2 linked regions of the Gemmata obscuriglobus genome follow. The protein of the gene in region 2 binds, or shares a complex with, the protein of the main gene of each other region. Links are inferred from orthologs where the notes say so. Each region holds a gene or a part of one and is shown on either strand. Other genes may lie near its edges.

Region 1 (5,845 bases), 3.1 Mb from region 2 along the record:
AGTTGCTGCACCGTCGCCAGCGCGTCCGGCGGGAGCTTCGCCCGCTCCGCGGGAACCAGGGCGCCGTCGGCCACCTGGGCGAAATTGACGGGGAAGATCGCGTCCGGCAGTTCGTTCTCCGGCGTCGGCCGGCTGCGGGCTTCTTCCATGCGCAGGCGGAACAGCTTCAGCAGCGCCCCGTTGTTGAGCTTCAGTTGCCACGCGAGCTGTTGCGGGGTCAGCCCCGGGAGGCTCTTGGGCGGCGTCTCCTCGTTCGCGATCGTGAGCAGGTTGTACGCCCGTGCCCAGTCCAGCACCTTCGGGTCGCTCGGGCTGGGCTGGGCCGCCGCAATGTGGGCCAGGGTGACGTTACCCAAATAGCCCTGTCGCTGCCGCCCCACCAGGGTGCCGTCGGCGTCGTCGGCCTTGCGGAACCGGAGCAGGTCGACGGCCAGCGCCACGTTCTCTTCCTGCGTCCGCTGCGGGACCTTGAGGCGCCGGTCGATGCGGTCCTTGAGCACCCCGCGGTCGCTCCGCACCATCTTCTGCGGGTCGTTGGGGTTGGGGCGTTCGAGGGGCCAGTCCGGGTTCCCGGCGTTCATCAGCACGAGCCGCCGTCGGGCGAACTCGCTGAACGGCAGCGGCTCGGGCACGCCCTGCGCGTTCACCGGAATCGCCATCGGTTCGTCCGGGTGGTGCAGCGCCGCATGCGCTCCGGGGCGCGCGAGAAGGGACGCCAATACGACCAGAACAGCGACCCTGCCGTAGCGCCTCACAGTGACACCCTCTGGCACACCGAACAGCGACACACCTGACACAGTTGAGGTGCACGGCGAAAATTTTTTGCACCTACTTCGATTGTAATCATGTCAGGCAGGAGTAACGTCCGCGGGCCGGGCAATTCCGTGCCCCGTTTCGGGAACTCTGGCGCCCGGCTCCAGCACGGATATGATTTCGGTGGTACAGTCAACGCCACCGGTCGTATTGATCCAGACGGACCAGAGCGTCCAGGCGAGCCCCCAGGGAACGCCCCACGGGCCGAGCGCGAGTGCCAGCAGGCTGAACCACAGGCCCCGCAGGTACCGGACCTGCCAGGAGCCGGTGAGATAGACCGGTGACTGCCGGCGCACTGTAACGAACAGCAACGAGAAACAATACTCGAACCGAACACAGCGCGACCCGGCCGCGATCCGGGTGCGCAGCTCTTCGGCGAACAGGGGACGGGTGCCACGCAGTTTGAGGAGATCCGAAGAAGAAGGGACATTCCGGACTGCGGTTTGCATTGCGTCAACTACTCTCAGAAAAGAAGCCCCTGGCGGTGCTTTTGCGACCAAAGTGCGGGCACTTCTGCCCGACGCATGAGCAAGCCTGAGACCATAACAAAGACAATGAGCACGAATCCCATGCCGTTACTCGACCTCGTGACCCAGCGGGTAACCGATCGCACCGGCCGTCGGGTGCGGAACTTGGAAGTCGAGATCGCCACCGGCGGTGAGCGTGTGGTGATCCGCGGCCGGGCCAACTCGTACCACGTCAAGCAGCTCGCCCAGGAGGGCGTGTTCGAGGCGCTGCCGAACGTCCGGCTCGAGAACGCGATCGTCGTCGAATAAGCCGCACGCTCCGCACAACCGGCACAAGCGGCAGATCAGGAGAGCACGCCTCCGAGCCTGCCGCCGGTTGGGTGTCAGCTCTTCTGCGCCTCGAAGTTGCACGTCACGGTCGTGGAGATGCCGCCGCGCGGCGTCCACACCGACACCACCTTGCACCGCACCGGGTTGCACGCCGCCACAAAGTCGTCCAGCAGGCGGTTCGTCACCTGCTCGTAGAAGATCCCCTGGTTGCGGAACCGCTGGAGGTACAGCTTCAGCGACTTCAGTTCCACGCACGTCTCGGCCGGCGTGTAGGTGAACGTGATGGTGCCGAAGTCGGGCTGGCCGGTCTTCGGGCACACGCTGGTGAACTCCGGGCACACGATCTCGACCGCGAACTCGCGCCCGGGGCGGGGGTTCGGGAACGTCTCCAGTTGCTCGACGGACGGGGTTTCTGTCAGTTCCATGCTGCACATCTCGTGGGGTTGCACAGTATGTTGATAGCTGAACGTGCTGGCGTCTTGTAGGGCGCGCCGCGCAAAGCGCGGCCGCCGCCGTCCGGAACCATCTCATGTCAAAAGCGGTCGTGCTCCTGAGCGGCGGACTGGACAGCACCACGGCCCTCGCGGTCGCACGGGGGCAGGGGTTCGAGTGTTACGCGCTGTCCGTGGATTACGGGCAGCGGCACCGCGTCGAGTTGGAACGCGCCGCCGTGGTCGCGAAGGCGCTGGGGGTGATCGAGCACCGGACCGTGAAGCTGGACCTGCGGGAGATCGGCGGGTCGGCGCTGACGAGCGACCTCGCGGTCCCTAAGGACCGCTCCGACGGCGAAATGGGGCACGGGGTGCCGGTCACGTACGTCCCGGCGCGCAACACGATCCTGCTCGGGGTCGCGCTCGGGTTCGCGGAGGTGGTGGGCGCGTTCGACATTTTCATCGGCGCCAACGTTCTCGATTACAGCGGCTACCCCGACTGCCGCCCGGAGTTCCTGAGCGCGTTCGAGGCGCTCGCGAACCTCGCGACGAAGGCCGGCACCGAAGGCGCGGGGCGGTTCCGGGTTCACTCGCCGCTGCTGAAGTTGACGAAGGCGGAGATCATCCGCGAGGGGGTGAAGCTCGGGGTCGATTACGCACAAACGCTGAGCTGCTACGACCCCGACGCCGCGGGCCGTGCGTGCGGCCGCTGCGACTCGTGCCTGCTACGCAAGAAGGGCTTCGCCGAAGCGGGCGTCCCGGACCCGACGCACTACGCGGTCGGCGGGTGAACGAGAACCGAGGTCGGGGCACGAATGCACGGCGTGTGATTCGGGGGCGACGGGCGTCTGTACTATGATTCTCGCCCACTCACTCCCCGCTCCCGCCCGGTCCTTTGCCGAACTTCTCCTTGAGGCCTTTGAGCTTTTCGGGGTCGAACTTGTCGCCGAACTTCTCTTTGAGCTGCTTCACCTTCTCGGGGTCCAGCTTGCTCTTGTCGAAGCCGCCCTTCGCGAGCTTCTCCTTGAGCGCCTTGAGCTTCTCGGGGTCCAGTTTGCTTTTGTCGAGCTTGCCGGTTCCCTTTTTCGCGCCGGCCGGCGGGATGTCGGTCGGCACCTCGCGCGGGGGCGGAGCCACATCGACGCCGTGGGCGTCGTAGCTCACCACGCCGGTCAGCACGAACAGAGCGGCGGCGAACAACTTGCGGGACATTGCGGGCACCTCGTTGGCGGGCACGGAACCGAGCCGATACCCTATCAACACGCGAGTGTCGCACCGGTTACACGCGCCCGATGGACCAATTCCGAGAACCGCAAGAGATGATCGATCTGTCCGTTTCGCTGGGCCGGCTCGCGCTGCGCAACCCCATACTGGTGGCCAGCGGCACCTTCGGCTACGCGAAGGAGATGGCCCCGTTCGTGGACTTCGCGAAGCTGGGGGGCGTGATCCCGAAGACCGTCACGCACGCGCCGCGGGCCGGGAACCGGCCGCCGCGCACGGTGGAAACCGCCTCCGGGATGCTCAACGCGATCGGGCTCGACAACGACGGCCTCGAGCACTTCCTCACCCACCACCTCCCGTACCTCAAAACGCTGCCCACGGCGATCGTCGGGAACATCGCGGGCAAGAGCGAGGACGAGTTCGTCGCGATGGCGGCCCGGGTGCATCAGAGCCGGGACGGGTTGGCGGCGCTGGAACTGAACCTGTCGTGCCCGAACGTGGCCGGCGGCACCGACTTCGCCACCGACCCCGAACTGACGAAGCGCATCATCCGGCGGTGCCGCGACGCCTGCCCGGACCTGCCCCTCATCGCCAAGCTCACGCCGAACGTAACCGACATCACTCTGATCGCGCGGGCCGCCGCCGACGGCGGCGCCGACGCCGTGAGCGCAGTGAACACGTTCGTCGGGATGGCGGTCGACTGGCGGCGCCGGAAGCCGATCCTGGGGAACGTGACCGGCGGGCTGAGCGGCCCGGCGATCAAGCCCCTGGCGCTGCGCGCGGTCTGGCGGATCGCGCAACTGAAGGCGGTGCCGGTGATCGCGGTGGGCGGGATCGCGTCGCTCGACGACGTGATGGACTTCCTGGTGGTCGGCGCGAGCGCGGTTCAGATCGGCACCGCGAACTTTTACGACCCGACCGCCAGCGTGCGGATCGTAGACGCGCTCCCGGGAGCCGTCGCGTCGCTCGGCGCGACCGCGGCCCGGCAGGTGGTCGGAACGCTGAACACGTAAAACGGCCCCGAACCCGGCCGTAACGAGACGAACTTGAGGGCGGAGCTATTTGCCCTTCCCTCAGGCCCCTGCCTCGTCACGCCTGTCGCTCAGACGGTGGGTTCGGAGATGTTGCGCGCGTAGCGGGCCAGAAGCATCTGCACGGCCTGGATCGTTTGCCACTCGGCGAACCCGATGCGGATCTCGGTGCCGTCCTCGTTCGCGTCGATGTTCTCGACGGCGGTGGTCAGCCCCTTGTGGAGGTAGTCGAGGATCTCGGCGAGCCGGGCCGCCTGGGCGGGCGTGAGCTTCTGCGGCAGGGGCGGCACGTCGTCGTCGAACGCGGTCCAGTTGGGGTTGGGGGCCGCGGGCGGCGCCGGGGCTACTGTGCGCTGGCTGTCGGCCACCGAGACGCGGCCGGACGCGGCGGCCAGTTCGTCGGCGCGGATCGTCTGCACTTGCCCGCCGGCGTTGGTGATCGGGGCCGCGGCGGCCTTGCGGCGGGCGTCGATCTCTTCCATCGTGCCGAACAGCAGCATGCTACGGCCGATCGACACCTGATCGCCCGCGCGCAGCCGGCGGATCTGGATCGCGGTGCCGTTCACGCGGGTGCCGTTGGTGCTGTCGAGGTCGGTGAGGATGATGTCGGCGTCTTCGACCTGAACCTTGGCGTGAAACCGGCTGACGCGCTCGTCGTTGAGCCGCAGCCCGTTCCCCTCTTCCCGGCCGATCGTGACGGGGATGGGCAGGTCCTTGTAGACCCGGCCCTTATCAACCCCTTCGAGGACCAGGAAGGTAACGGTGCGCATGGATGGGTCCTGTACGGATGCCTTGCCCGGTCAGCGCGGGCAGCCCGGTGAGACTGGTATAGCACAACCAATTCGGTCGGGCGCAAAAACCGCCGACGGGGTAACGCGTCACAGCCGCCATTGTCCGCGTTTCAGGCAGGCGTGTCAATTTCTCTCGCAGGGTAGGGGGCGCGGGGGCGAGGTCGGGACCGGTCCGAGTTTTACGGCCCGCGCGGTTGGTTGGCGGGGCGCCCAGCCGGCTGACGCGGGCGGTTCGATCAGCAAATCAAGAGCGACAAACTGCAGCGTGACCTCCTGAGGGTAGAATGAGGCGCGGCGTGCGCGCGTGCGGCGGCCGCGATAAGATGACTCCGGACCCAACCTCTCCGGTGGCCGTCATGAAGCGGGTGCGAATCGGAAACGGGTGCGGTTTTTGGGGCGACAACCTCGACGCGCCCGTCGAACTGGCGGCGGCCGGGAACCTCGACTACCTGACGCTCGAGTACCTCGCCGAACTCACGATGTCGATCCTCGCCGTCCAGAAGGCGAAAGACCCGGCCGCCGGGTTCGCGACCGACTTCATCGACGTTCTGTCGCGCCTTGCTCCCGTTCTCAAGGCCCAACCGCAGCTCAAGATCGTGACGAACGCGGGCGGGATGAACCCCCACGCGTGTGCCCGCCAGGCGAAACAGGTTCTCGCGGCCGCCGGACTGGCGGACAAGCGGGTCGCCGTGGTGAGCGGCGACGACCTCTTGCCGCGACTCGACGCTCTCTTCGGCGCCGGCCACCCGCTCAACCACCTC
Region 2 (7,318 bases):
CATGACCGAACTGGCGACCGGCACGGTCACGAAGTTGACCAACAACGTGGACCGCGCGCCGTGGTTCCACGAACTGAAGACCGAGCGGTTCCGCGTGACGCGGGTGGACGGGTTCAAGTTCTGGGTCAAGGTGACGCTCCCGCCGAAGGCGGAAGGGAAGCTCCCCGCGCTGTTCTGGATCTACCCGCGCGAGTACACGGATCAAGCGGACTACGACCAGAAGGCCGGCCGCGGTGGCGCTGCGGCCGCCGGTCCGGGGCGGTTCACCGGCCCGACCCCGCGCCACGTCGCGATTCTGACGCTGGCCGGGTACGCCGTCGTGGAGCCCGACGTGCCGATCGTGGGGCCGGCCGGGAAGATGAACGACAACTACGTCTCGGACCTGCGGAACGGCCTCTGGGCCGCCATCGACGAGTGCGACCGGCGCGGGATCATCGACCGCGACCGGCTCGCGTGCGGGGGGCACAGTTACGGGGCGTTCAGCACGGCGAACGCGCTGGCGCACACGCCGTTCTTCAAGGCCGGCATCGCGGGCGACGGGTGCTACAACCGCACGCTCACCAGCATGACGTTCCAGAGCGAGCGGCGGCAACTGTGGGACGCCCGCGAGACATACCTGGAGATGTCCCCGCTGCTCCGCGCCAACCAGATCAACGGCGCGCTGCTGATGTACCACGGGATGGAGGACGCGAACGTGGGCACGCACCCGATGAACTCGGAGGGACTGTTCGCCGCCCTCGACGGGCTGGGCAAGCCGGCCGCGTTGTACATGTACCCTTACGAGGGGCACGGGCCGATCAGCCGCGAAACCAACCTCGACCTCTGGGCGCGGTGGATCGCGTGGCTCGACACGTACGTCAAGAACCCGAAGAAGAAGTAAAGGAGCAGAAGGACTCACCAACGAGGCACAACGTAAACACAAAGGCGCACGAAGAGAAGTGGCACCTTCTTGTCGGGAACGGCAGTAACGCGAAGCCGCGGATGCGGGGCGTTAACGAGCATTCTGTACTCGAAACGTGGCACCTGATTCCCGTTTTCTTCGTGTTCCTTTGTGTTGACTGTTCTCCCGCACGCGGGGCTTCTTCGTGGTGAGTGCTCTGTATTCTGTCCACCGGTCACTCGCAACCCCTGCCATCACTTCGCACACCGCCGAGACTCCTTATGCGTCGAATCGTCGCTCTCGCACTCGTGCTGAGCGGGACGGTGTTCCTGTCCCCGCACGAGGCGCTGCGGTCCGCCGAACCGAAGCCGGCGCCGAAGGTCACCACCCCGAAGGCGCACTTCGGTTTCAACCTGGGTGACGACTACTGTCTGGCCAACTACGAGCAGTACGCCGCGTACCTCGCGAAGCTCGAAAAAGAGTCCGACCGCATCAAGGTGGTGGAGATCGGCAAGACGGCCGAGAAGCGCCCGCAACTGATGGCGGTGGTCACCGCACCGGCGAACCACAAGCTGCTCGCGCGCTACCAGGCCGTCGCGAAACAACTCGCGAACGCCGATGGGGTCACGCCCGAAGCCGCGAAGCGGCTCGCGGCCGAAGGCAAGGCGGTGGTGTGGATCGACGGCGGTCTGCACGCGAGCGAGACCCTGTGCGCGCAGGCGCTGGCCGAAACGATCTACCAGTTCGTGAGCGCGACCGACGCCGAATCGCTCCGCATCCTCGACGACGTCATCATCCTGTTCGTCCACGCGAACCCGGACGGGCACGACCTCGTCGCGGACTGGTACATGCGCGAGAAGGAGCCCAAGAAGCGCTCGCTGGGCGGGCTCCCGCGGCTGTACCAGAAGTACATCGGCCACGACAACAACCGCGACTTCTACGCCAACACGCAGGCCGAGACGCGGAACATGAACCGCGTCATGTACCGCGAGTGGTTGCCGCAAATCGTGTATAACCACCACCAGACCGGCCCGCCCGGAACGGTGCTGTTTTGCCCGCCGTTCCGCGACCCGTTCAACTACAACTTCGACCCGCTCGTCGTCAGCGGGATCGACGCCGTCGGCGCAGCGATGATGCAGCGGTTCCTCGCGGAGGACAAGCCCGGCGCCACCACGCGGTCCGGCGCCCGCTACTCCACGTGGTTCAACGGCGGCCTCCGCACCACCGCGTACTTCCACAACATGATCGGGCTGCTCACGGAGACGATCGGCAGCCCCACGCCGTCGCGCATCCCCTTCAACCCGGCGCTCCAGCTCCCCCGGGCCGACCTGCTCGCCCCCGTCGCGCCGCAAGAGTGGCACTTCCGGCAGTCGGTCGACTACTCGGTGACCGCGAACCGGGCGGTACTCGACTACGCCTCCCGGCACCGCGAGCAGCTCCTGTACAACATCTGGCTGATGGGCAAGAACGCGATCGACCGCGGCGGCAAGGACAGTTGGACGGTGACGCCGAAGGTGGTGACGGCGGCGAAGGGCGGCCGCGGCGCGGACGCGTTCCAGAAGTTCTTCCGTGACCCCGCGAAGCGCGACGCCCGCGCGTACATCCTGCCGTCCGACCAGCCGGACTTCCTCACCGCGACCAAGTTCGTGAACACGCTCATCGGTACCGGCGTGACGGTCCACCGCGCGACCGACGGGTTCACCGTCGGCGGGAAGAAGTACCGGGCCGGTTCCTACGTTGTGAAATCGGCCCAGGCGTTCCGCGCGCACGTGCTCGACATGTTCGAGCCGCAGGACCACCCGGACGATTTCGCGTACCCGGGCGCGCCGCCGACCCCGCCCTACGACGCCGCCGGGTACACGCTGGCGTTCCAGATGGGCGTTCAGTTCGACCGCGCTCTGGACGCGGTGAGCGGGCCGTTCGAGGAACTGAAGGGCGAAGTGCCTCCGCCCCCGGGACAGGTGCTCGACGCGGACGGGGCGGTCGGGTTCTTCCTGCACCCGCGGACCAACGACGCGTTCCGCGCGGTGAACCAGTTGCTCGCCGCGGGGGAGGAGGTGCGGCGGCTCACGAAGCCGGCCGCGGTCGGCGGCGCGAAGCACCCGGCCGGCATGTTCTTCGTAACTAAGAAAGCGGGCACGCAGAAGCGACTGGAAACGATCGCGACGGCACTGGGAACCCGGTTCGTGGGCAGTCCGGAGGCCCCCGGGCGCGAGGCCGCGGCCCTCAAACCGGCGCGGATCGCGCTGGTGGACCGCTACGGCGGGTCGATGCCGTCCGGGTGGACCCGGTGGCTGTTCGAGCAGTTCGAGTACCCGTTTACCGTGGTCTACCCGCCGGACCTGGATCGCGGCAAACTGCGCGAGCAGTTCGACGTGATTGTGCTCGTGGACGGCATGGGCGGGTCACGCGGCGGTGGCGGCGGGGGCGGGGACCAGCCGCCGGAATCGAACGTGGTGGACGAACTGGGACTGCCCGCCGAGTTCCGCGGCCGTCGCGGCAGCATCACCGCGACCAAGACGGTGCCCGAACTGAAGAAGTTCGTTGCCGCCGGGGGTACGCTCCTCACGATCGGTAGCTCGACCGCGTTGGCCGGTCAACTCGGCGTGAAGGTCGAGAACCACTTGGTCGAGAAGGGCGCCGACGGTAAGGAGAAGCCGCTCGGGCGCGACAAGTTCTACGTCCCGCCGTCCGTGCTGCGGATGAAGGTCGATCCGGCGCACCCGCTCGCGTGGGGCATGGGAGATGAGACCGACGTGATGTTCGCGAACAGCCCGACGTTCCGCGCCCCGGCGAACGGGTCGGGGGTGGAGCGCGTGGGATGGTTCGCGGGCAAGACGCCCCTGCGGAGCGGCTGGGCGTTCGGGCAGGAGCACCTCGACGGCGGGGTTGCAGTGCTGGACGCCGCCGTCGGTAAGGGGCGGGTCGTGGCGTATGGTTCACAGGTGTTGTACCGGGCGCAGCCTCACGCCACGTTCAAGCTGGTGTTCAACGCGATTTGCCGCGCCGGTGCGGGTGACTGAGGTTGTGCGAATGTGTCCGGTGTATGTGGTCCGCGAGCGGTTGCATTGCGGTCAGTGCCGAGATTCGTAACCGCTCGCGGATACCCGGCGCACCGCTCGCGGAAAGGCTGTGATTTTCCCGGCGTCTGGTTAATCTATTGGCTCTATAATTGTCGCAGTGTTGATTCCAGGGGTGCGGGCTGTTGGGACCTTGTGATGGACGCGTTGCCGCGACTGCGAACCCTGGACCGGGCGGCGACGGTGGCGTCGCTAACGATTGACGAGTTGGTTTCGGCGGACGACCCGGTGCGGGTGATCTGGAGCGACGTGACGACGCTGAACCTGGATCGGTTCGTAGCCACGATCCGCGCGGTGGAAGGGCGCCCCGGGCGGAATGCGACGGACCCACGGCTGCTGGTGGCCCTGTGGATGTTCGCCACGGTCGAGGGGGTCGGGTCGGCCCGCCGGTTGGCCCGGTTGTGCGTGCGGGATGTGGGGTTCCGTTGGTTGTGCGGGGGTGTCACGGTCAACTACCACCTGCTGTCCAACTTCCGCACCCACGCGGGAACCGAATTGGAGGCCCTGTTCCACGAGCACGTGGCGATCCGGATGCACGCCGAGTTGGTGCACCTGAAGCGGGTGGCCCAGGACGGGATGCGGGTGCGGGCCCACGCCGGCGCCGGCTCGTTCCACCGGCTCGAATCGTTGGAGCAATGTCCGCGCGAGGTGGCCGAGCCGCTGCGGTTGCTCCAGGACCAACCGGACCAGCCCAAGGGGACCGCCGCGTGCCGCTCCCGGGCGGCCCGGGAGCGGCACGCGCGGGAGAAGCTCGAGCGGCTGAAGGTGGCCCAACAGGACGCGGCCGAGTTGGCGCGCGCGGGCGGCGCGGCTCCGACGGAACCCACCGGCGGCGGCGAAAGCGGCCGCCGACCCGGTACGGTCCGCGCCCCGGGCGTCGTCCACCGACCCCGCGTGCCGTCGCATGAAGATGCCCGATGGCGGGTACCGGCCGGCGTACAACGTGCCGGCGATGACCACCACCGCCGAGAAGATCATCGTGGCGGTAGACGTGACCAATCAAGGAACCGATGGTGGGCTGCTGGGGCCGATGCTGGACCGGGTCGAAGCGACCTACGGGCGGAAGCCGGGTGAGGCGCTGGTGGACGGCGGGTTCGCGAGCGGGGCCGATGTGGAGCGGGCGGCGCGGAGCGGGGTCACCGTGTTCATGCCCCCGAAAGGGGCCCGAGCGGACCGGTTGGCGGGCCGGGACCCATGCGCCCCGAAGCGGAGGGACGGACCCGGGATGAAGGCCCTGCGGGTGCGCATGGGGACCCCGGACGGTCAGGCCATTTACAAGGAGCGGGCGCCGGCCGCCGAGTGGGTGAACGCCGGCATGCGTAACCGCGGGTTGTACCAGTTCCGTGTCCGCGGGTTGGTCGCGGTGCGAGCCGTGGTGGTGCTCCACGCGCTCGTGCACAACTTGTTCCAGACCATCCGGCGGTGCGCCCACAAGCACCCGCAGCGACCATGGACGGATACCCTGCGCGAGGCCGCACGAAAAGCAAGCGAACACAATCGCGAGCCACAAGGCGTGTGACCCGCGGGGCGGCGAGGGCGCAAGGGAGGGGACGCCGGGGGCAAAAAATCACACCCTCGGAGCGAGCGGACCGCGCTCAAAACCGAGACGCGCGGCGCGAACTTGAAACGACTGGACTTGAGCGGCGCGGGTTTACGTCACTCCCAGACCAGCTTCGCGGCGTCGAAGCACGGGCCGTCAACGCACACGCGCTTGTAGTCGTCGCCGTCGGGCGTTTTCACCTTCGCCACGCAACTGAAGCAGACCCCGATCCCGCACGCCATCGGGGTTTCCAGCGACACCTGACACGGCACGTTCCACCGCGCCGCCAGTTTGGCGAGGGCGTGAAGCATCGGCTCGGGGCCGCACCCGACCAGCGGGCCGGTCGGGCCGTGTGATTCGAGCAACTGGGTGACGAAGCCTTTCGTCCCGACGCTGCCGTCGTCCGAGGCGAGGTGCACCTCGACGCCCGCGGCCCGGAAATCTTCGACCCCGGCCGCCAGTTCGGCACTCCGAACGCCGTAGTAAAGGGCGACCTGTTTGGCCCGCGGCCGTGGCGCATCGCCCCCGAACCCCCGGGCGCCGAGCAGCTCGCGCGCGAACGCGAGAAACGGCGTCTGTCCGATCCCGCCCGCCACCAGGGTCACTCGGTCGGCCGGCCCCGTGTCGAGGAACGGCTTGCCGAGCGGCCCCCACACCTGAAGGGGCTCGCCCGCGTTCACCTCCACGAGCCGCCCCGTCATCTTGCCGACGACGAGGTAAACGACATCGATCGCGACCGGTTGGCCGTTTTCGAGGACGGTATCGTAGAGCGCGAACGGGCGCCCCAGGAGCGGGTCGCTGGTGCCGGGCAGCCGGAGCATCACGAACTGCCCGGGGCGAATCGCCGCCGCGATCTCCGGGGCGCGGAGCCGCACGCGGTAGGTGCGCGCGGCGAGTTTGGTGTGTTCGAGAACCGGCGCTGTTAGGTGAAACATCAGAGAACCGGGGATGGCCGCAAAGGAGCACAAAACGCACAGGAGGGGCCGCCGACAACACCGGCGATGGCCCGCCGCGCCGCCGGCGCGGCTCACGCGCCGTCGGTTTTCCGGGGCCTCTTGGGCGCGTCTTGTGATGTTTTGCGGCCACCGTCCGCCGCTTTCAACCGCGCCGCGGTGATCTTTTGCCGCGCCCGTGTAACGAACGCCTTGAGCGCCTTCAGCTCTTCATCGCTGATCCGCCGCGCTTTGCCCTTGGGGAGCTTGTCCAGCTTCACCGGCCCGATCGCCACCCGCTTTAGTCGCATGACCTTGTGACCGAACTTCGCCAGCATGCGCCGGATCTCGCGGTTCTTCCCTTCCGTGAGCACCACGCGGACCCAGGTGCCGTTGCCTTGCGCCTTGATCCGCTTGGCGCTCTTCGCCCGCACCTTGCCGTCGCTCAGCCACACCCCGTCCATGAGCTTCTGGAGGTCATCATCGGTCGGGCGGCCGGCGACCAGAACGAAGTACATTTTGGGGACCCCGTACCGCGGGTGGGTCAGCCCCTGCGCGAGGTCGCCGTCGTTGGTCATCAGGAGCAGGCCGTCGCTCCCCTCGTCGAGGCGGCCGACGGTGTACACCCGCTGCTCCACGTGCGGGAGCAGGTCCACGGCACGCGGCCGGCCCGCGGGGTCGTGGTTCGTGCAGAGGTGACCGACCGGCTTGTTGACCGCCCAGTACACCAGTTTTTCGGCCCGCACGGGCTGGTCGTCGACCGCGATCTGGTGGGCCGACGGGTCGATCTTCAGGCCCAGTTCGGTCACCTTCACGCCGTTCACTTTGACTCGCCCGGCGGAGATGAGCTTGTCGCAGTGCCGGCGCGACCCGACACCCGCGTGCG

What was found.
Region 1: the proteins of GobsT_RS14350 (region 2) and GobsT_RS01795 are in contact, whole or in part, in a crystal structure (PDB 5UE9), measured with the Lactococcus lactis proteins. The link is inferred for Gemmata obscuriglobus from one-to-one orthologs. Residues at the interface, in WP_023189152.1 of Lactococcus lactis: Leu4, Gln5, Ala47, Ser48, Met49, Leu50, Leu51, Arg52, Arg53, Met95, Leu98, Arg223, Met224, Ala225, Cys226, Ile228, Gly229, Ala230, Cys231, Tyr232, Ala233, Val235, Glu236, His237, Asn243, His244, Ala245, Lys247, Glu250; in WP_025017116.1 of Lactococcus lactis: Gly25, Phe27, Phe29, Glu32, Tyr33, Lys35, Tyr36, Lys48, Phe56, Thr60, Pro61, Arg62, Val63, Ala64, Glu65, Thr66, Ala67, Ser68, Gly69, Met70, Ile74, Gln77, Pro223, Glu251, Phe274, Ala275, Pro277, Phe278.

Annotation. Positions count from the first base shown.
Region 1 is NZ_CP042911.1:404,744-410,588, forward strand. The notes cover bases 2,348-5,317. They hold GobsT_RS01795 (dihydroorotate dehydrogenase), read left to right. Parts: upstream 2,348-3,360; coding sequence 3,361-4,275; downstream 4,276-5,317. Other genes in these bases: GobsT_RS01790 (hypothetical protein), read right to left, coding at 2,912-3,253; GobsT_RS01800 (FHA domain-containing protein), read right to left, coding at 4,365-5,063. In the rest of the region: GobsT_RS01765 (tetratricopeptide repeat protein), read right to left, coding at 1-659; GobsT_RS01770 (hypothetical protein), read right to left, coding at 849-1,124; GobsT_RS01775 (hypothetical protein), read left to right, coding at 1,383-1,589; queF (preQ(1) synthase), read right to left, coding at 1,664-2,029; GobsT_RS01805 (acyclic terpene utilization AtuA family protein), read left to right, coding at 5,441-5,845.
Region 2 is NZ_CP042911.1:3,467,645-3,474,962, forward strand. The notes cover bases 4,527-7,318. They hold GobsT_RS14350 (dihydroorotate dehydrogenase electron transfer subunit), read right to left. Parts: upstream 6,436-7,318; coding sequence 5,617-6,435; downstream 4,527-5,616. Other genes in these bases: GobsT_RS14340 (transposase), read left to right, coding at 4,527-5,034; GobsT_RS39635 (transposase), read left to right, coding at 5,186-5,479; GobsT_RS14355 (pseudouridine synthase), read right to left, coding at 6,528-7,318. Outside these bases: GobsT_RS14330 (S9 family peptidase), read left to right, coding at 1-880; GobsT_RS14335 (M14 family metallopeptidase), read left to right, coding at 1,162-3,903; more of GobsT_RS14340, read left to right, coding at 4,099-4,526.